3 regions of the Fictibacillus sp. WQ 8-8 genome follow, and region 3 is predicted to be linked to each of the others. Evidence: riboswitches for the same ligand, from Rfam matches in the RefSeq annotation. Region 3 holds a riboswitch; each other region holds the start of a gene.

Region 1 (7,447 bases), on a different contig from region 3:
TCTTTCTTCATATAATCTGGATCGATAGAAAAAAAGAGCACTGGCTGAGAAAAATGCAGCCGTGCTCTTTTGCTTATCAGAAGGATTATTTACTTTTTCGCTTTGCTGACTTTCAGTTTCTTGCCTTTAACTGTGGTATTTTCCATGGCTTGCAGGACAAGTGAGCCTTTTCCGTTAAGAATATCAACATAGGACCAATTCTCCTGGATGGTGATAATGCCGATATCATCTGCTGAGACTCCAGGGATTTTTGCGATGGTTCCAACGAAATCGACCGCTCGGATCTTCTTGTTTTTTCCGCCGCTGAAGTGGAGTTTCGTAATATCCTGGTTGATTCGGGCCGTTTTATTATTTCTCACGACTCGGCGCCCGCTGAGCTTTTCTTCAAAAGCTCGCTGCATTTTAGCCACTTCTTGTTTTGTCGGTGCTTCCGCTTCATCGATCTCAAAGCCAATGTATCTTTCGATGGCTCTAAGATATTTTCCTTCATAAGGCAATGCAAACGTAATGGCTCTTCCTTTTTTGCCGGCCCGGCCAGTTCTTCCTGTACGGTGGACATAGCTCTCTTTTTCCATAGGAACGTCATAGTTGATAACGAGGGTTACATTATCAATATCAATTCCTCTCGCAGCCACATCCGTGGCGACAAGATAACGGAAATTCCCGATCTTGAACCCGTCCATCACTGCGAATCGATCTTCTTGTTCCAATCCTCCATGAAGCTTTTCAACAGAATACTGAGAGGCTTCGAGCTCTGCAAACACGGTATCGACGTGCTCTTTCGTATTGCAGAAAATGATGCAGCTGTCCGGGTTTTCAACGACCGTCACGTCTTTCAGAAGAGCAAGCTTCACCTCTTCCTGAACGTTGATTAAAGAATGCTTGATCGTATCTGTCGTCATCCCGGCAGAAGCTATTTCGATTTTTGCTGGATCTTTCATATATTGATGGCAGAGATTTTCAATATCTTTTGGCAATGTTGCAGAAAAGACCATGGTTACTCTGTTTGAAGGAAGTTGTTTAATAATCTTTTTCACTTCATCAATAAAGCCCATGTTCAGCATTTCATCTGCTTCATCAATGATCAGGTACTTGATTTGGTCTAAGACGAGGGTTTCACGCTCGATATGGTCCATGACGCGTCCCGGTGTACCGACGACAACATGCGTTTTTTGTTTCAATTCTTCTTTTTGTTTCGCAAAAGGCTCTTTACCATATACAGCAACAGCTTTAATCCGCTTGAACCTTCCAATGTTGGTAAGGTCTTCACGAACTTGAACAGCGAGCTCGCGCGTGGGAGTAAGGATCAATGCTTGTGGCCGTTTTTCTTCCCATTCCAGCATTTCGCATACCGGAATACCAAAGGCTGCTGTTTTTCCGCTGCCTGTTTGGGATTTTACGACGAGATCTTGCTTTTCCAGAGCTAATGGTATGACTTCAGTCTGAACCTCAGTCGGAGTTTCATATTTCAACACTGTAAGTGCTCGTTTTATTTCATCGCTTATACGATAATCGTTAAAACTTCTATTATTCATGTAGGAACCTCGATTTTTTATATTATCCAGATTCAGCATAACCTGAATAGTGTTCATTATACTTGAAATGATGGACAATCGGGTTTAATTTTAAACGATTGTTTAAAGGAACCCTTCCGTATGATCGTAGGTGATAGGTAAACAATGATATAATGAGGGTAAGGTCAATCTGTTTTGAGGTGATGTAGTGGAAATGAACAGTAAGAAAACCATCCCCGTTTTTTATTCATTGAGGTCTCTTTCCTCAAAATTGTTTGCATTAATTAGTGACCAGCTAAATGTGAACACAGCGTATGTTACCAGAAGAGGGGAAACAGCGATGCATGTTCTCAGTTCTTTTAACAAAGAAGAAGAGATTATACCAGAAGGATACAGTGTGGAATATGGAGGCACATACTGCCGTTTAATCATCATGAACGAAGGCGATGTGATGCATACTTCCAACTTGATGACTCAAGCCGTAACAAAAGAGTTAGAAGTAACCGGCCAATTAAATGTTAAAGGATTTCTTGGGGTAACATTAAAAGATTTGAAAGGGAATGTCTTTGGAACGTTATGTGTGATGGATAGAGAGGAAAGGAAGTTTTCAGAAGCGGATGTTGCCTATTTAAGGTCCATGGCCGACATTTTGTCTTATGTGATCGAGCTCGATGAGACAAAGTATAATATGAGCTTTTTGAGCGTACCGATTATTCCCATCAAGAACGGTATATCGATCCTTTCTTTACAAGGGATTGTAGATGATGACCGGTCCCATCAAATTCTAAGCGATGTGCTCCATGATGCAGCGGACAATGACATCGATTACTTTATTATTGATCTATCTAAGCTTCTCGTTCATGATGATACTTTTTCAGATTTCTTCTATCAAATGATCAATGCTCTTAACCTGATGGGGGTTGAAACCATTATTACAGGTGTGACGCCTGTGTTTGCCAGAGAGCAAGTAGACAAGATGGATTTACAAGTCTTGAATACCAGGATCGTAAAAGACATTCAGTCTGCGCTGGATTATATCGGTTATACATTAATTCAAAAGAGGTAATTTTGCGTAAAATGCTGGAAAGAAAAAACAGTTGAAGGAACGACAGCGCTGTTTTATAATAACTTTTAGCGTTAACTAACTTGATATTAAAATCCTCATCAATCCGATGAGGTAGAGGTCGCGGCTTTTATAAGTAGGACGTACGAGATGCAGAGGACATCATAGACTCCGTGTGAAAGGAAAAGCTGCCGAAATTTGTGCTTAACTCTGGAAGTATGAATTGGGGCTGTATTCGAACAGGAACAGCACTGTCACACCCACGAATAACCGGTGGGTGGGATGCGCTATCTTACGGAAGGCATGATGCGGATTAATAATAATCGTCGCCCAATGCTTGGCGGCTTTTTTTATTTCCCACTCCTTCCTAAAACGAAAAGGAGTTTTTTTTATGCGAAACACAGCACAGAATCCATCACAACCGCAGTCGCCAAACGCGGACAATGAATTAAAGCGGGGACTGAAATCCCGCCATTTAACGATGATCTCTCTTGGGGGAACGATCGGAACAGGATTATTTTTAGCAAGCGGAGGATCCATTCATACTGCAGGGCCAGGCGGCGTTCTGTTTTCATATGTAGCGATTGGAATCATGGTGTTCTTCTTAATGACAAGCCTCGCAGAAATGGCGTCTTACATGCCGGTTGCGGGTTCATTCAGCACGTATGCTTCAAAATTTGTGGATCCATCACTAGGATTCGCGCTCGGCTGGAACTATTGGTACAACTGGGCAATCACCATTGCAGCTGAACTTGCTGCCGTAACATTAATCATGAAATTTTGGTTTCCAGATACCCCTTCATTTATCTGGAGTGCACTGTTCCTAGGCATTATGTTCTTATTAAATTATTTATCGGTAAAAGGGTTTGGTGAAGCAGAATATTGGTTCTCGCTGATCAAAGTCATTACGGTCATCATCTTCTTGATCTTAGGAACACTTATGATCTTCGGCATTTTAGGCGGAGATCCGATCGGATTTAAGAACTTTACGATCGCTGACGCACCGTTCCACGGCGGATTCTTTACGACGCTTGGCGTATTTATGGCTGCAGGTTTCTCCTTCCAGGGAACAGAACTGTTAGGGGTTGCGGCTGGAGAAACAGAAGATCCGAAAAAGAACATCCCGAAAGCGATCAAAAGTGTGTTCTGGCGTATCCTTTTGTTCTATGTTCTGGCAATCTTGGTCATTTCTTTAATCATTCCTTACACAGACAGCCGATTGGCAAGCAGCGATATTACTGTAAGTCCATTCACACTTGTCTTTGATAAAGCAGGAATTGCGTTTGCGGCTTCCGTTATGAACGCGATCATCTTAACAGCAGTATTATCTGCCGGTAACTCCGGTATGTATGCATCGACCCGTATGCTTTGGGATATGGCACGAGACGGAAAGGCACCTAAGTTTCTGGCGAAGCTGGATTCCCGCGGTGTACCGGTTCCAGCCCTAATTGTAACAGCCGCTGTAGGAGCTGTAGCTTTCTTTGCTTCACTGTTCGGTGACGGCGTCATCTACACATGGTTGCTGAATGCCTCCGGGATGTCCGGTTTTATCGCCTGGCTCGGAATTGCGATCAGCCATTACCGATTCAGAAGAGCGTATGTGGCACAGGGGCGGAATTTAAAAGAACTGCCTTACTTGGCAAAATGGTTCCCAATCGGTCCGATCTTTGCTTTCGCTCTCTGTTTTGTCGTTATCCTCGGTCAAAACTATTCTGCCTTTACAGGCGGAAGCATCGATTGGAAAGGAGCCCTTGTTTCTTACATTGGGATTCCGATCTTCCTGGCTGTTTGGTTAGGCTATAAATTCAAACACAAAACAAAAGTCGTACCGCTTAAAGAGTGTGATTTTGAATAAGAAATAAGAGAAGCAGGAGCCTTTCGGGGTTCCTGCTTTTTTAGTGAAAAAGGTATCGTCTTCTAAACGCAGAACATATAAATTAACACTTACGTCAAGTGAAGGGGAATGGCAGCGAAAATAGAGAACGCAGGAGCATATAGGGGTTCCGAGAGTAACCTGTAGCGAATCAAAGAGGCCAGGCTCAATATTGAGCAGGGTCTCATTAGAAGTTGTTACCAAATGGAAGTTGTTTTACTAATTAGTAAAACAACTCTCTAAGCACATTCGGAAAATGGTAAACAGGGTTATGCATGTACCCACGTGTTTTTACATTTCTTTTGCGCTCTGATTTGAAAAGATTTTTGTTCCCGTGGTAAAGAGAGATATACCATATTTTCACCATCTGGTAGAACTCGCGATATTCACGGTTGGACAGTGAAAGATCTTGCGGAAATCCGATGTCATAAAGCCGTTCCATAAAGAAGTTTTCGGCAATCTTATCGGTTTCCTCGGAGATCTTCCCGCGCTTCACATCAAAACCTTTATGCTGCAACTGACGCTCGAATCCATTCAGTGTATTTCCTCTGCAGAGCAGCACGGCTTCATCTTTTGGAACATTTAACTGGGTGAGAAGAGACATAATGTACTCTTCTTTAGAGGTTTTTAATGATGTTTCAGAGGGGAGCGGGACATAGACAGCCGCTTGTTCTCCGGTTTCTATTCTTCTGGCTGCGAACACTTCTCCTAATATGGGGCATCCATTTCCTGCATCATCTACTTCAATCATTTAAAAGATTCTCCTATTGTATATTCTTATAGAACATTAACTCTCAGCTTCATTTTCATCAGCAAAGGCATTCATCTTGCTTTGAATGTGGTCGGCTAGGTCTGCATTGGTGTAGATATCTATTCCAGGCTCACCAGGACTGTCGATGAAAGCAACAATGATGAAAGCCGTCTTTTTGTTTGGCTGTTTTCGTAACCTTTGTTGCTCTTAGGGGTGGTTGATTTCCGTTTCAGGATGCTCGCTTTCCGCGGGGCGTGCGGTGAGCCTTACCGGCGCCAGCGCCTACTTTCTCGGCGCATGGCGCCTGTGGGTCTCACCTGTCCCGCTGCTCCCGCAGGACAAGGAAGGCTTCGGCAGCGTTATATATCGCACGAAGAAAATGTGAAATTCATTTTCGAGGAGTCTCGCACCTTGCACTCCAATCAACTTGTCAATGAAGGCTCTTTACAAAAATGTTCCCTAAGCAACAATCTTTTAGAAAAGAGTTTTTTGTTTTTATAGTCAACTATGAAGCGGCCCACTTCTTTTTCATCGTTGGACTTCATTTTTTTAATTCGGCTTTGTACCTGGTTAATCTCGGTATCGGAGAATCCCCCGCTCATCAACGGTTTAATACGCTGTAAAAAGGGTTTAACGTCTTTCAGTTCAAAATCCAATGAAGCATCCTGAAGGTTATCTTTCTGAATCGCGTCATGAGAAGGTGTTAGAGCACACCCGCTTGTACTAAAGAGAAGTAGTAAAGCCAGGGGTAAAAACTTCACTTTCATTCTTAAAATTTCCCTTCGCATTGAAAATGTTACATCTTCCATTATACAGCAACCACTTAAATGAACAAAAAAGCAGAAGTCTTTTTTACTGACTCCTGCTTACCATCGGTTTGCTTATTTTGTTTGTAATTGAGAAGAAAAAAGTTGTTCAAGAACTTTTTGTACTTCCAATCCTTCAGAGAAGGTAATTAAGTCAGCTTCTTCTCCTTGGAACTTTTTCACGAACTGGTCAATCAAGCCTGCTCCACGGTTATTGTCTTCCAAATCAATTTTCCTCAAGTCTTCATTGTCAGCCCCATAGTAGAGTTCACTCCAATTCACAAGAGAAAGAGTGCCTCTTGAGCCGTATAGAGTAAATTCAATGTGCTCTGCCATGGCAATGTCACTGACAGCATCAATGGATACGACGGTTCCATCCTTGAGGGTCAATACCGCTGCTAAACTTTGTTCAGAAGAAACGCCATCGGAGGGATAGTCAATCGTTGAAAATTTTACTTCCAGCTCGCCGAACAGGTGCTGGGTCATTTGCAGGAAATGCGGAAGGACTTCTTTTGTAAAGCCGCCCTGTTCCCGTAAGGCAATCCATTCTACGTTTTGCCATGCACGGGGCCACTGATGAAAGTAGGCAGATATTTTAATTCTTTTGATTTCTCCCAGGGAGCCGTTTACCACTTTTTCTTTCATGACTTGAAAAACATGCCGGTAAGGAGTAGGGAAGTTGATCGCATGAATGATACCGCTCTGATCAGCCTTTCCTGCCATTTCCTCCGCTTCCTGCAGGGAGTTTGCCAGCGGTTTCTCACACAAGATGTGTTTTCCTTTTTTTACAGCATCCATCACGATAGGATGATGAAACTTAGGAGGAACGGCTATGTAAACGAGATCGATGAAATCATGATTGATGATTTCTTGATGATCTGTTGTCCAAGGAACCTGGTGGAATTCGTTTGAAACTTTCTGAGCTGCCTCGGGATTAATATCGCAAATGCCGACTATTTCGGTTTGAGGATGAAGGTCGAACTGCTCCAGAAGTCTTCTTCCCATCACTCCAACACCAATGACACCAACCTTTAGTTTTTTCATGAGTCATCTCCTTTTTAATCATCGGCTCTTTTCTAAAAGATTGTTGCTTTGGGGACATTTATGTATAGAAACTTCATTGATCAGTTGATTGGAGTGCAAGGTGCGAGACTCCTGCGGAAAGCGAGCAGCCTGAAACGGAAATCAACCACTCCCAAGAGCAGCAAAGGTTACGAAAACAGCCTAATCATCATATCTTCATTTTACCGCTGTTTGAACGAACCGGCACTGCAATTATTGCGAAGAAAACGATCGCAATTTTTGATGTGAGATTTCTGCAGTTATGAATAAGGATGGAAGGAGATTGATTTCTTTGAAAAGAGGCGTTATTCATGTGGAAATTCCATCCGCTCGCACGAGGGATCATTTTTGGAACATTTTTGGCACGTGCTGGCTTTT
Region 2 (7,447 bases), on a different contig from region 3:
GAACGTCTGCTATCTGCTTTTTTTCAATACCCTCCTCCCCCGAAACAAATATTAGCCCTTCAATGACCGCTTTATGTTCTGCTGATTGACTCAAACTTCATTCTCCTTTGTTGCATAAATAAAAATTTCGCTAAAATTGTTTTCTTGCTCACATGTCACATCTTTCGTCTTCATTAATTCCAGCACAGCCAGAAAAGTGACAACAAGATGTTCCCGGTTTGAGGAGGTGAAAAGATCGGAAAATTTCTTTCTGCCGCTCGAATAGCGGATCTCATTGATGATCTGCTTCATCCTTGTCTCAATCGGGATCTCCTGGCGCTCAATCGTTGTTTTTCTCGGCGCCTTCTCGAGTTTTTTAGTAAAAATCTTCTGCATGGCGGCGAGCATATCATAGATCGTTACGTTAGCTACGGGATTGACTTCTTCTTCTTGGTTTTCATAGTACGTCAGATCCATAGCCTCTCTTGTAAAGATCATGCTTCTGGCCGTTTCTTTCTCCTTCAGGCCGACTGCCGCCTGCTTAAATTTTCGATATTCAATAAGCCTGCGGACGAGATCTTCCCGGGGATCTTCATCCATCTCAATCTCCATCTGCTGATCAAGATCCTGTAGTTCCTGTTTTGGGAGCAGCATCTTGCTCTTGATGGCGAGAAGCGTTGCCGCCATGACCAGGTATTCACTGGCCACATCCAATTTTAATTCCTGCATCGTATGTATATAGTTCATATATTGCTCTGTAATCGCAGCAACGGGTATATCGTATATATCGATCTCGTACGAAGTGATCAGATGCAGGAGCAGATCGAGAGGACCTTCAAATGCATCGACTTTCACGCTATACTTCATAGTAGTAACCCCTGTTTCCAAATTCAATATTGTACCGGAATTATACCATATTTTAAACACAGTTCCTTTTTGCATCTTAAAATTTTTAGTAAGATAGACTGTAAAAAGCAAACCAGGAGGCCATTGATGTACCCAGAAGCATACATTGAATACCTTGCCTACTTCCACGGATCGAGGGACTTTTTCGAATGCCATGAAGTACTTGAAGAGCATTGGAAAAGCGAAGGTCAGCAAAACGGCGTCTGGGTCGGATTGATCCAGGTCGCGGTCTCACTCTACCATCAGCGCAGAGGCAATGACATTGGAGCACTCAGAATGATGAAGAGCGCAATCGGTAAACTGTCCGCACATAAAGAGGATCTCACGAGGCTCGGACTTGATTGCACAGCGCTGCTGGAAAGGCTCATTATAAGATTGGATGAGATCGAATGCCGAAAGCCATTTACAGACCTGAATCTTCCTGTTGCAGATGAAGCACTTATGGACCAGTGCTGCCGCTGTATCGAAAAACAAGGCTCGGTTTGGGGCAATGAAAGCAATATGGCGGATGAAACGATCATGCACAAGCATAAACTGCGTGACCGGAGTGATGTTATTTTAGAACGTGAAGCGCAAAAGCAGCTGCGGATGAAAAAGAAGAGCTGAAGCCGAGCGGCGCACTTAAAACCTTTTCCAACAAGAAAATCCCACAAAAAAACCCCCGGGAAACCGGGGGTTTTCACTATTCTTATTCTTCCCAAACTTTAACTTCTTTCATTACATCGCCTTGTTTGATTCTTAGAACCGTGTCCATCCCTTCGGTAACTTGTCCGAAAACAGTATGAACGCCGTTTAAATGCGGCTGCGGCTCATGAACGATAAAGAACTGGCTTCCGCCTGTGTCTTTGCCGGCATGTGCCATTGAAAGAGAACCAGCCACGTGTTTGTGAGGGTTTCCGGCTGTTTCGCATTTGATCGTATAGCCAGGGCCGCCTGCACCTGTTCCTGTCGGGTCTCCGCCTTGTGCTACGAAACCAGGAATTACACGATGGAATGTTACCCCATTGTAGAAACCTTCGTTCGCTAATTTTTCAAAGTTGGCTACTGTTCCCGGTGCTTCTTCCGGAAAAAGCTCGATGGAAATTTTTTCACCGTTTTCAAATTCGATAGAACCTTTTTTCATAGATATAACCTCCTGAATTCAACATACTTCATTATTTTATGCTTTTTTTAGCCCAGAGTCCAGCGAGGTCAGCAAGCTCATCTTAATTGCCGGCAAACACGCCGTTCTTTAAAGGAAGATCCAGGCGTAAAAGATCTTCGTAAGACTCTCTTTTCACAACGAGGCGAGCTTTCCCTTTTTCAGCAAAAACGACCGCCGGCCGGGGTATGCGGTTATAGTTGTTGGACATGGAATAGCCATAAGCACCCGTGCAGAAGACAGCGAGCAAGTCTCCGCTCTTCGTCTCCGGGAGCATGATGTCCCAGATCAGCATATCCCCTGATTCACAGCATTTCCCGGCGATTGAAACTTTTTTCGTTCCTTTTTCACCAGCACGGTTTGCAAGCGCGGCCTCATACTGGGCTTGATATAGAGCAGGACGAATGTTATCGCTCATGCCCCCGTCGACAGCCACATAGTGACGGACAGAAGGTATATCTTTTTGAGAGCCGATCGAGTAGATGGTCGTTCCTGCATCTCCTACCAGTGAACGCCCGGGTTCAATCCAAATTTCCGGAACAGCAACAGAGGCGCTAGTAGATAACCTGGTGATCTCCTGAATCATCGCGTCAATGTATTCTTTCGGTTCGAGCGGTTCATCTTCTTCTGTATAGCGGATGCCGAATCCGCCTCCGAGGTTCAGGACTTCAGGAAAGAAAGAAAATTCTTTGTCCCATCTACCGAGATATTCGTAAAGCTTTTGAATCGCCAGAACAAATCCCGTGGTCTCAAAGATTTGTGAACCGATATGGAAATGAACGCCCAAGAGGTTCAGACGGTGTGATTCAAGCGACTCTAGAACCGCCTGTTCTGCCTGGCCGTTCTGAAGGTCAAAACCGAACTTGGAATCCTCCTGCCCAGTCAGGATGTACTCGTGTGTATGAGCTTCAATACCCGGAGTAACCCTCAGCAAGATGGATGTGTTCTTGTTCAGCTGATTGCAAAGGCTTTCGAGCATGCGGAGTTCATGAAAGTTATCGACAACAAAACATCCGATCTCCGATTGAAGAGCATATTGAAGTTCCTCGTAACTTTTGTTGTTTCCATGAAAATGAATACGATCCGCCGGAAAACCAGCTGAAAGAGCGGTATACAGCTCCCCGCCAGATACGACATCCAGGCTCATTCCCTCCTCGTCCATCAGCTGCACTTGCGCCAAACATGAAAACGCTTTGCTTGCATAAGCCACTTGTGCTTTGATCCCTTGTTCCTCAAACGCTTTCTTGAACGACCTCGCACGCTTGCGGATCAGCTCTACATCATAAATATAAAGCGGTGTACCATATTCACTCGCCAGCTGAACGGTGTCAACCCCGCCGATTGTTAAGTGATTGTCATCATTGATTGAACTAGTACCATGTAAATACATGAAAAAATCTCCCCTCTGCTTTTCCATTAGAGATTCTGTTCCGACGAAAAACAAAGACAGCTAATGTATTAAGGTACATTAGCTGTCTTACACCGTACCCCCATTTGCCGGAATAGTTCTCCACTGCATGATGCAGTGACAGTCCGCTGTCTGTTCGGCAGCGACCCAGCATGAGGATGTATGGACCATCTTCACACTTCGGCAAATTGGCCTTTAAAATGATTTCTTCATGTCCATTCACTCCATCATCCTACTGATCCGCTTTGCGCCTCTACCCCATTATCAATAAATGAGGCATATCCAATTGTTATGAACAAATTTATCACAAATTTATTCTTTCGGCAATACTTCTTAGGAAGTCGGCTGTTTTTTTCTGTTCTGCGGATGGACGATGCTTGGCCTGATCTTTGAGAGCGGCACAGCGAGCCGGATGACAATCTGCAGGAAGGCTTTTGCGTTAAACGGTATGAATGGCCATAAGTAAGGGGTATTCAAGTTCTTCATCGAGCACAGATAAAGTATTATTAAGGTGGCCCCACCTACAAATCCCGGCACATGGAAAATGGCAGTTAAGAATAGCAGCAGGAGCCGGAGCATCTTATTGGCTACACTCAGCTCATAGCTTGGGGTCGAGAAACCGCCGATCGCCGCTATAGAAACATAGAGAATAACTTCAGGAACAAACAGTCCGACATCGATCGCGATCTGTCCGATCAATACGGCAGCGATCAAACCCATCGCCGTCGACAGCGGACTGGGGGTATGGATGGCCGCTACCCTCAATATTTCTATCCCGATCTCAGCAAAGAGGATCTGCAGAAATAAAGGAATATGCGTCGTCTTGTTCGGACCGATAAAATCAATATTAGGAGGAAGCAGGTTTTCCTGAGTGGCATAGAGGTACCAGAGAGGCACAAGTAAAAGTGAAGCGATAATCCCTGCGAAACGGACCCATCTGATAAAAGCTCCTACCATCGGGGTCTGCCTGAACTCTTCAGCATGCTGAATATGGTGGAAATAAGTAGTCGGGGTAATGATGACCGATGGGCTTGTATCCGTAATAATCAGAACATGCCCCTCCATGAGATGCTGTGCGGCGACATCCGGCCGCTCGGTATAACGGACGAGCGGAAAAGGATCCCAGCCTTGCTTTACGAGAAATTCTTCGATAGTTTTATCCGCCATTGGAATACCGTCGATGTCAATGCTCTGCAATTCTTGTTTGACAAGCTTGACGAGCCCGGGATCGGCAATGTCATCGATATAGCAGATACAGATGTCTGTTTTGGATCGTTTACCGACCTGCATTATTTCGTGGCGGAGCCGTTCATCCCTGATCCGCCTGCGGGTAAGAGCAGTATTGACAATTATATTTTCCGTATATCCATCACGGGAGCCGCGGACTACCTTTTCAGTGTCCGGTTCTTCCGGCTGCCTGCCCGGATAGCTACGGACATCCACGATGAAAGCTTGGTCTTCCCCTTCAAGAAAGACGGCAATCAATCCAGAGAGCATGCGGTCAATAGCAATCTCCAAATTGTCGGTCAGTTCCACCTGCTGGTGAGACAGATGTTCATGAAGAATTTCTTTTACATTGGAGGGAGCCCGATGCCCATGGTCCATGTCCATGAGCTCTCTCATGATCTCAATGATAAAAAGGCTGTCACATAGTCCAGTGCAATAATAGATCTGGACTTCTTTTTTTAATAGATGCAGTTTCCTGACACCCACATCAAAGCTGATTCCGATGCCCAGCCGTGATTTCAGCTGCTGTTCGTTCTCTTGGATTTTTTTACTGATTAGTGTCTTTTTCCTTTCTTTCGATCCCTGCATTATAACCGCTCCTTTCTAAAATGGTTTCAACCGCCATACTTGTAATCGGGGCTCCTTTTTCCACTGCGTCATGGCCGGCCATCTTTCCGATATCACCGATACCGATGACGATCGGGAGGTTCAATTCATCAAGTATATAGACGGTATCTCCGTTGATCCTGCCTGTCTCAAAATCGGGAACACCGCTCTTGTCAATCCCGTATTCTGTAAAGCTCCCATACCGGTCGATGGAAAAATGAACTTTAGTCCATTCCGAATGATGGGTTTTGGATGCGACGGCTATTGCGCCGAGCACCTCGATGTCCGGTTGGCTGCACACAATTCTCATTGCGAGTTCTCCCGGGCCTTCGCCGCGGAATCCGCAATCATCGAACATGACGAGGACGGGATCGTGGGGCGTCTGCATGATCATTCTTACAAGCTGGTGCCCGCTTATTTTCGAAGGGTTCCCCCAGGACTGGGAAATACAGCGTCCACCTATTTTTCTGGCTACATGCTCTACTGCTCGCAAAGCATATAAATCTCCGTCTGTAATGAGGATGACACGCTTCTTTCCCAATGTTTTCACCCCTTAGGCTTAAATATTAATGCGACCAGAAAACCGAATAGAATGGCAGATGAGATACCGGCTGAAGTCAGTTCAAAGATTCCCATGGCTATTCCAATAAACCCATGATCGTCTGCTGATGCCATCGCACCATGCAGCAGGTTATGCCCAAAGCTCGTGATCGGAACAGTAGCTCCTGCACCTGCAAATTTAATAAGATTATCATAAATTCCAAATGCATCCAGCGCTGCTCCAACGACAACAAAGGAGGTGGTGACGTGTGCAGGAGTTAATTTAAACACATCCATCATGAGCTGGCCGACTACACATATGGCGCCTCCGACTAAAAATGCCCATAAATACTCCATTACTTAAGCACCTCCTTTGTACTTTCAAGAACTACTCCGTGAGCAATCGTTGGAATGGATTCTTTCTGCTGCATCATCGTCGGATTCAGGAGTGCCCCAGTGGCTACGACTAAAATCCGGTTCAAATTACCTGATTGGAGTTCTTTTACAAGGTGGCCGTATGTTACGACTGCAGAGCAGGCACAGCCGCTTCCGCCGGCAAACACTTCCTGATCAGGACGGTACATCATCAGACCGCAATCTCTGTGATTTTTTGAGATATCTACACCTTGCTCACTTAAGAGCATCTTAACGATCGGTGAACCGACTGCTGAAAGGTCCCCTGTTACGATCAGATCATAATAATCAGGATCGTTTCCGGTCTCTTTTAAGTGAGCTGCGATCGTGTCTGCCGCTGCAGGAGCCATGGCTGAACCCATGTCAAAAGGATCCTTGATCCCAAAGTCTTTTACTTTTCCAATCGTGGCTGCGGTTATTTTTATGGATGATGGTTCTCTGCTGACGAGAGCAGCCCCCGCTCCTGTCACCGTGAACGTTGCCGTATCCGGCTTCTGTCCGCCATATTCAGTCGGGTACCGGAATTGGCGTTCAGCTGTAGCGTTATGTGAACTTACGGCTGCCACTACCCGATTGGCGTAGCCCCCATCCACCAGGGCAGCACCGACTGCAAGAGATTCCATCGAAGTGGAACAGGCTCCGAAGACACCAAGGAAAGGAATTTCATTAGCTCTTGCCACATAGTTTGCTGTTACAACCTGATTGAGCAGATCGCCAGCAAGGAAAAAATTAATATCCTCGTTTGACAATTTTGCCTTGTTCAGACAGCTCGTGATTGAATCTTCCATCAAACGGCGCTCTGCGAGTTCCCAGTTCTTTTCATTACAATGAAGTTCGTTGTACTTTACATCAAACATCGCTCCGAGCGGGCCTTCACTTTCCATTGGGCCTACCGCCGTTCCTGTTGAATTTAAAAAGACCTGTTCTCCAAATTTCCACGTTTGCCTGCCGAGCAGTTTCATATCCATCGTTCCTTTACATTAGTGTTTTAAACGCATACCTGATCATTCCGAAGATATAGGCTGATACAGCTCCGAAAACAATAACTGCACCTGCAAGTTTGAATAAGTTGGTAGCAATTCCTAATACGATCCCTTCACTCTTGTGTTCAAGGGCGGCGCTCGTTATAGCGTTGGCGAACCCTGTAACCGGCACAGCTGATCCTGCGCCGCCGAACTGTCCGATCTTGTCATACACCCCGATGCCTGTCAGCAAAGCCGCGATGA
Region 3 (7,447 bases):
GCAGCGAATTTTTTCCATTTACAAAAAAATCCGGGCAGCTTCGCCCGGATTTTTCTTATTATAACTGCTGAACCGGCTGCCTTGCGTCCAGTTCAAAGACGTCGTGCAGCGTTTCAATCGCTTTGATCATATCCTGCTGATCAACGACCGTAGAAACTTTAATCTCTGATGTGCTGACCATTTTAATCATAATATCCTGCTCAGAAAGAGCCTTAAACATCTGTGCAGCTACTCCTGGATTAGAAATCATTCCTGAACCAACAATAGATACTTTAGCCAATCCATCTTCATGCTGGATGGAACCAAACTGAAGCAAACTCTTATATCTTTCTAGAAGCTCAATTGTTTCATCTAAGATCGCTGTTTCAATGGAGAACGATATGTTTGTTCTTTCCTGCTTGTTTACACTCTGAATAATAATATCTACATTAACACCATTCTCTGCCAACAAGGAAAAAACAGAAGACAGTGTGTTTAAGCCATTCGGCAGGTCTTCAATCGTAATTTTTGTTACGTTTCCTTCAAAAGCCAATCCTCTCACTACTAAATTATTCTCCATTGTTGCTTCCTCCTCCACTAGTGTTCCGTTTTCTTTCTCTGTGCTCGAACGAACTTCAAGTCTTACTCCGAAATTCTTTGCGAATTCTACAGCTCTCGGATGCAGCACACCCGCTCCGAGATTCGCCATTTCAAGCATTTCATCATAGGAGATGGAAGGCAGCTTTCTGGCATGTTTCACCACCCGCGGGTCTGTTGTAAATACACCAGTAACGTCTGTGTAGATTTCGCATTTATCGGCACGAAGAGCAGCTGCCAGAGCAACGGCCGTCGTATCTGATCCTCCCCGTCCCAGTGTTGCAATATTATCCGAAGAGGTTAATCCTTGAAAACCGGCAACTACTGCAATCTTCCCGTCTGCAAGCATTTGCTGGATTCTTTTTGTATCGATATTTAAGATGCGCGCGTTGCCGTGAACATCTTCTGTTTCAACTCCAGCCTGCCAGCCAGTCAGAGACTCGGCTTCGTACCCGGCATCCTGAAGGGCCATCGCAAGCAGTGAAATCGTGATCTGTTCTCCTGTCGTCAAAAGCATATCCATTTCACGTTTGGAAGGCCTTGCTGTTATTTCACCTGCCAGCCTCACAAGATCATCCGTTGTTTTTCCCATTGCTGAGACAACCGCTACTACTTGATTCCCCTCGTTTGCCGCTTGAATGATCCGACTTGCCGCGTTTCTGATTTTATCCGGTGTGCCGACACTTGTACCTCCGAATTTTTGAATGATTAAAGCCACAATGTCCATCCTTTCTCATCAATGAAATCGAATTTATTGCCTTCCTGCAAAAGGCACCCAGATATGGCCAGCCTGTCTCGGCTTCCACTACGCAACAAACTGAAATGCAAAAATAAATACAAAAAAGCAGCAATAAGGAAAAGACCTTATTGCTGCTTGGTATATGCAACAGTAAGCCAGCTTGTTTTCCCCTCTTGTGAGATAGTCCTCCACACACCCTCCGGGCAAGAATGTGTGACAGCTCTGCATTTATTCAATGCAGGTCCAGCCGTAAGAAACAGGAGTTTCTTAAAGCTTCGGCAAAAATCCCCTTTCAGCTACCATCATAAGAGCTCCTTCTCTTCAGATAGCTTACTATTGGTTTTTGCTCCTCTACCATCACTTCAAAACTGAAGTATGGCGCTCTATTAAAATTTGTTTTAAGTTTAGCAAAGGACTTCTGAAAAATCAATACCTTTATAAAGGTTCATTTTGAAGAGCCTGAATAATTTCTTCTGCAACACTTAATGGAATGCCTGCCGCATGAAAATCCTCAAGAGTGGCTTCTCTCATTTTCTTGATGGAACCGAATTTTTTCAGCAAAAGTTTTTTCCTTTTTTCACCGACTCCAGGAATGTTATCGAGACTTGATTGAAACATGCCTTTCGCACGCACTTGACGATGAAATGAGATAGCAAACCTGTGGACTTCATCCTGTATACGCTGCAGCAGATAAAATTCCTGGCTGTTTCTGAGCAGCGGTATAATTTCAGGTGGATTTCCCATCAAGAGCTGGGATGTACGGTGCTTATCATCCTTAGCAAGTCCTCCGACCGGGATATCAAGGTTCAGCTCGTTTTCAAGAACATCCTGCGCAGCAGCGATCTGTCCTTTCCCTCCATCAATAATAATCAAATCCGGCAGCTGCCCATTCTCTTTTAAGATGCGGGAGTAACGCCTGCGGACTACTTCTTTCATGGAGGCGTAGTCATCAGGGCCTGTCACCGTTTTAATTTTATATTTCCGGTATTCTTTTTTGTTCGGTTTACCGTCTTCAAATACAATCATCGCAGATACTGGATTTGTCCCATGAATGTTGGAATTATCAAATGCTTCAATCCGGTATGGAGCTGGAATGTTTAATTGCAGCCCCAGATTTTCAACCGCTTTTACCGTGCGTTCCTCATCACGCTCGATCAGTGCAAATTTTTCGTGCAGAGCGAGCTGTGCATTCTTCGTTGCAAGTTCAACAAACTCTTTCTTTTGCCCGCGTTTCGGCTGTATCACTTTCACGCCGAGAAGATCCTTGACCAATTCGCCGTCCGCCTCAGGAGGCAGCAAAAGTTCCCGCGGGAGAATATGATTTTTTTGAAGATAAAATTGTCCAATAAACGATAAAAAGTCTTCGATGGCATCTCCATAGAAAGGAAAGAGGGAAACATCACGTTCAATAAGCTTTCCTTGGCGGATAAAGAAGACTTGGACGCACATCCAGCCTTTATCGTAATGAAAACCAAAAACGTCCTTATCCACCATGTCAGCGGTCATCATTTTCTGTTTCTGCATGACCGCATCAATATGCTGGATCTGATCCCTCAGTTCTTTCGCCCGTTCAAAATTAAGGTCTTCCGAAGCGGCCAGCATTTTCTCGGTCAATTCCTCCTTCACTTCAGGAAAGCCTCCGTTCAGAAACTTAACGATTTCATCGACCATCTTCTTGTTCTGTTCTTCGGTAATATCATAAACACATGGGCCGAGGCATTGGCCGATATGGTAATATAGGCAAACTTTGTTAGGCATATGATCACATTTGCGCAACGGATACAGCCGGTCCAGCAGTTTTTTCGTTTCTTGTGCGGCAAAGGCATTAACGAACGGACCAAAGTATTTGCCCTTGTCTTTTCTAATCTTTCTGGTGTACAAGAGCCGGGGCTGCTGTTCAGCAGTAATCTTTAAATACGGATACGTTTTATCATCTTTCAGCATGACATTAAATTTAGGGTCATGTTTTTTGATCAGATTCATTTCAAGAAGGAGAGCTTCTAGCTCTGAGGAGGTGATGATGTATTCAAAATCGGAAATATTTGCGACTAAACGCTGTGTTTTCCCGTCGTGTGAACCGGTAAAATAAGATCTTACACGGTTTTTTAATACTTTTGCTTTCCCCACATAGATGACTTTTCCGAATTGGTCTTTCATTAAGTAACATCCGGGCTGATCCGGAAGTACAGCCAGCTTCTCTCTAATGGTGTCCACGTTGTCTCTCCCCTCCTTTTTCTATGTAACATCATAGCATGATATCCTTATTTTTGGCAGTTAAAATACAAAATCTGAAACGGTAGTTTTATTCCCGGCAAGCGCAGAAACCCTTACCAAGCAACACGCTGTGTGGCGGAACCTTGTATACGAAAATCCAGTACCAAACTTTAATACAAAAAAAGGCCAGCCATTAGAGGCCAGCCTTAATTATGTTCGTTATTATTTGTGTTTGTTTAAAAGCTCGCCAAGCGCTTCTTTCGGCTGAAAACCTACGACTTGGTCAACAACTTCGCCGTCTTTGAAAACGATCAATGTAGGGATGCTCATTACTCCGTATTTTCCGGCTACTTCTTGGTTTTCATCTACGTCAAGTTTAACTACTTTTAAGTCTTCATTTTCGCTTGCTAGTTCTTCTAGAACCGGCGCGATCATTTTACAAGGTCCGCACCAAGGTGCCCAAAAATCAGCAAGTACTAGACCTTCACTAGTTTCTTGACTGAACGTTTGATCAGTTGCATTTACGATTGCCATATTAAAATTGCCTCCTTAGTTTCATCGTGTAAAAAGAGTATATCATCAAACCTAATTTACATCTATTTGTTTGCTCAAGATTTATCGTTCCCAACTTGCACTTTAATCAAACCAAATAATTAACCGTGTGGCTGCTTCAAATGCACATCACAATTAAAGAGGGAACATGCCCACTGCCGCTCCACATGATGTAATATACTCACTGACGTATTAACGAGTGAAACATCATACTCATCGCTTGCCAGCAGGCCTTTTAGCATGGTGCCGATGAAAGCGCCGTGGCTGACCACGATGATTTTTTTGCCCTGTTGATGCTGTGTCAGCTCTTCAAGAAATTCGTTTCCTCTTTTTAATACCTGTTCTTTTTTCTCTTTTCCATGTTCCAGGGTACTCCAGTCAGCTCCCCACCGTTTTATACGGGCCTGCTCATCCGTACCTTCCAGCCTGCCAAAGTTAACCTCCTGGATTCGCTTGTCGGTATGAATCGGAAACCCGAGTACCTCTCCGATGATTGAGCCTGTTTCACGGGCACGTGCCAGCTGGCTAGTAAAGACCATATCCCAATGTTCTTTCCCGAACCTTTTGGCTAATGCCGCAGCCTGTGCACGCCCTTCTACATTTAATGGAATATCCATGATGCCCTGAATTCTTCTCTCAGCGTTCCAATCGGTTACGCCATGCCTTACAAAAGCAATTGTTGTCACCAGCGTCCACTCATTTCTTTCGTATTTTTCATCATTCATGATGGACTCATTGTATAAAAAGAGGCCGGCTTTGTCAGCCAGCCCAGCCAAATCTTTTATGATTTAACTAAAACATTCTTAAATTCTTCCGTAAGCAACGGGACAACTTCGAACAGATCTCCTACGATGCCGTAGTCTGCAACAGAAAAGATGCTTGCTTCCGGATCTTTGTTGATCGCAACAATAACTTTGGAATTGGACATACCCGCTAAATGCTGGATCGCTCCGGAAATTCCGCAGGCAATGTAAAGGTCAGGTGTAACAACTTTTCCTGTTTGTCCGATTTGAAGAGAGTAGTCACAATAATCGGCATCACACGCACCGCGGGATGCACCGACTGCAGCACCAAGCACATCAGCCAATTCTTGAAGCGGTTTGAATCCATCCTCGGATTTCACACCGCGTCCTCCGGCAACGATAATTTTTGCTTCAGATAAATCAACGCCTGTAGAAGCTTTGCGGACAACATCTTTAACAATGGTGCGCAGATCCTTCACATCAACCGCTAGAGAAGACACATCTCCAGAACGGCTTTCGTCTTTTTCAAGCGGAGCAATATTGTTCGGACGGATGGTTACAAATACAAGACCGTCCGTAATTACTTTTTTCTCGAACGCTTTCCCGGAGTAGATTGGACGAGTAAAAACAACATTGTCTCCTGCTTGTTCAAGAGAGGTTACGTCTGAAATCAAACCCGATTGAAGGCGTGCAGCAAGTCTTGGTGAAAGATCCTTACCAAGGGCTGTGTGGCCTAATACCAATCCGTCAGGCTTCTCCTGGCCGATGACTTGAAGCAATGCCTGAACGTATCCGTCTGTAGAATACGTTGATAGCAGGCTGTGCTCAGCAAGAATGACTCGGTCTGCTCCATAATGGACTAAAGACTGTCCCGCTTCATTTAAACCTTCGCCGCAAAGCACGGCAACCACTTCACCGCCAGAGGAAATTTCCTTAGCGGCACCAATGGCCTCGTAGGATACATTTCTTAATTCACCGTCACGGACTTCCGCAAGTACAAGAACTTTTTTAGACATGTAGCATTCCTCCTTATATCACTTTTGCTTCTGAGCGTAGTAATGAAACTAATTCTTTCACTTGGTCGTTGACTTCTCCGCTTAAAATTTTTCCAGCTTCTTTTTTAGGCGGCAAGAATACTTCAACGGTCTTTGTTTTTGCTTCAACATCTTCTTCATCGATATCTAGATCATCGATTTCGAGTGTTTCAAGAGGCTTTTTCTTTGCTTTCATGATCCCTGGCAACGATGGATAGCGAGGTTCGTTCAAACCTTGCTGAGCTGTGACGAGCAAAGGAAGCTTCGTTTCAATTTTCTCAACGTCTCCTTCCACATCACGCTCAATCGCTACGTCCGTTCCATTGATTTCAATTTTCGTAATGGTTGTGACTTGCGGGATTCCCAATAGTTCAGCCAAACGCGGCCCGACTTGTCCGGAACCGTTATCAATCGCAACGTTTCCTCCAAGGATTAGATCATATTCTTTATCCTTGAAAAACTCAGCCAGCACTGCAGATGTTGTATATTGGTCGGAGCTCTCAAGATCTTCGTTATCAATTAAAACGGCTTTGTCTGCACCCATAGCCAACGCTGTACGAAGTTCTTTTTCTGACTCTTCGGTTCCTACGGTTACAACCGTCACTTCACCGCCATGAGCATCGCGAAGGGTAATCGCTTCTTCAATCGCATATTCATCATAAGGATTAATGATATACTCGGCACTATCATGAGAAATCTGTCCGTTAGAAATGCTGATCTTTTCTTCGGTATCAAATGTACGTTTTAAGATTACATAAAGATTCATGCTAATCCCTCCAACTATTTTTTAGTTTTGGCTGTTTTCGTAACCTTTGTTGCTCTTAGGAGTAGTTGATTTCCGTTTCAGGATGCTCGCTTTCCGCGGGGCCCGCGGTGAGCCTTACCGGCGCAAGCACCTACCTCCTCAGCGTATGCGCCTGTGGGTCTCACTTATCCCGCTTCTCCTGCAGGACAAGGAAGGCTTCGGCAGCGTTATATCGCACGAAGAAAATGTGAAATTCATTTTCGAGGAGTCTCGCACCTTGCACTCCAATCAACTTGTCAATGAAAAAAGAGCCTTAGTTTTTAAAATTCGGCTGCCTTTTTTCAACAAAGGCTTGAACTCCTTCTTGTCCATCCTCAGAAACGAAGACTTTTCCGAAATACTCGGATTCTTTCTTTGCCCCCTCGCTGTACTGTCCACGAGCCGCATACAGCAAAAGCTCGAGGGTGTAGCGAATGGACAAGGAACTCTTCGCTGCCGCTTTCGACGCCAGGCTGTAAGCCTTTTCAAAAAGCTCTGCATCAGGATAAGCGGCAGTTGCTAACCCCCATTTCACTGCTTCCTCTCCGGTAATCGGGTCAGAAGTAACGAGCATTTCGGCCGCTTTAGCAGTTCCTACGTATCTTGGAAGTCTTTGTGTCCCAGCAAAACCTGGAATCAATCCAAGCTGCAGTTCCGGCAAGCCAAGCTTGGCTTCACTGGAAACGAGCCGGATATGGCAGGCCATCGCAAGTTCAAGTCCCCCGCCCAGTGCTGCACCGTGAATAGCTGCGATAATCAGCTTTGGATAATTTTCCATTCGGTCAAAGAGCTGCTGTCCAAAAGC

The links. Region 3 has a riboswitch for lysine ahead of M1K46_RS12680 (aspartate kinase). Riboswitches for the same ligand answer to the same signal wherever they lie in the genome.
Region 1: linked by a shared signal. The riboswitch ahead of M1K46_RS24055 (amino acid permease) and the one ahead of M1K46_RS12680 (aspartate kinase) in region 3 are both predicted to bind lysine.
Region 2: linked by a shared signal. The riboswitch ahead of lysA (diaminopimelate decarboxylase) and the one ahead of M1K46_RS12680 (aspartate kinase) in region 3 are both predicted to bind lysine.

The regions. Positions count from the first base shown of each region.
Region 1 is NZ_JAMXKG010000023.1:5,908-13,354, reverse strand. It holds gene M1K46_RS24065 (DEAD/DEAH box helicase) at 90-1,535, opposite strand; gene M1K46_RS24060 (STAS domain-containing protein) at 1,729-2,580, shown strand; lysine riboswitch at 2,685-2,875, shown strand; gene M1K46_RS24055 (amino acid permease) at 2,969-4,432, shown strand; gene M1K46_RS24050 (hypothetical protein) at 4,674-5,201, opposite strand; gene M1K46_RS24045 (hypothetical protein) at 5,624-6,010, opposite strand; gene M1K46_RS24040 (Gfo/Idh/MocA family protein) at 6,083-7,051, opposite strand; gene M1K46_RS24035 (MDR family MFS transporter) at 7,381-7,447, shown strand, end outside.
Region 2 is NZ_JAMXKG010000004.1:198,750-206,196, forward strand. It holds gene scpB (SMC-Scp complex subunit ScpB) at 1-94, opposite strand, end outside; gene M1K46_RS10500 (segregation/condensation protein A) at 91-846, opposite strand; gene M1K46_RS10505 (DUF309 domain-containing protein) at 973-1,491, shown strand; gene M1K46_RS10510 (peptidylprolyl isomerase) at 1,574-2,008, opposite strand; gene lysA (diaminopimelate decarboxylase) at 2,091-3,416, opposite strand; lysine riboswitch at 3,522-3,698, opposite strand; gene M1K46_RS10520 (spore germination protein) at 3,768-5,249, opposite strand; gene M1K46_RS10525 (stage V sporulation protein AE) at 5,209-5,808, opposite strand; gene spoVAE (stage V sporulation protein AE) at 5,814-6,164, opposite strand; gene spoVAD (stage V sporulation protein AD) at 6,164-7,183, opposite strand; gene spoVAC (stage V sporulation protein AC) at 7,197-7,447, opposite strand, start outside.
Region 3 is NZ_JAMXKG010000005.1:149,004-156,450, forward strand. It holds gene M1K46_RS12680 (aspartate kinase) at 59-1,294, opposite strand; lysine riboswitch at 1,489-1,677, opposite strand; gene uvrC (excinuclease ABC subunit UvrC) at 1,751-3,529, opposite strand; gene trxA (thioredoxin) at 3,752-4,063, opposite strand; gene M1K46_RS12695 (histidine phosphatase family protein) at 4,183-4,806, opposite strand; gene M1K46_RS12700 (electron transfer flavoprotein subunit alpha/FixB family protein) at 4,863-5,840, opposite strand; gene M1K46_RS12705 (electron transfer flavoprotein subunit beta/FixA family protein) at 5,854-6,624, opposite strand; gene M1K46_RS12710 (enoyl-CoA hydratase) at 6,917-7,447, opposite strand, start outside.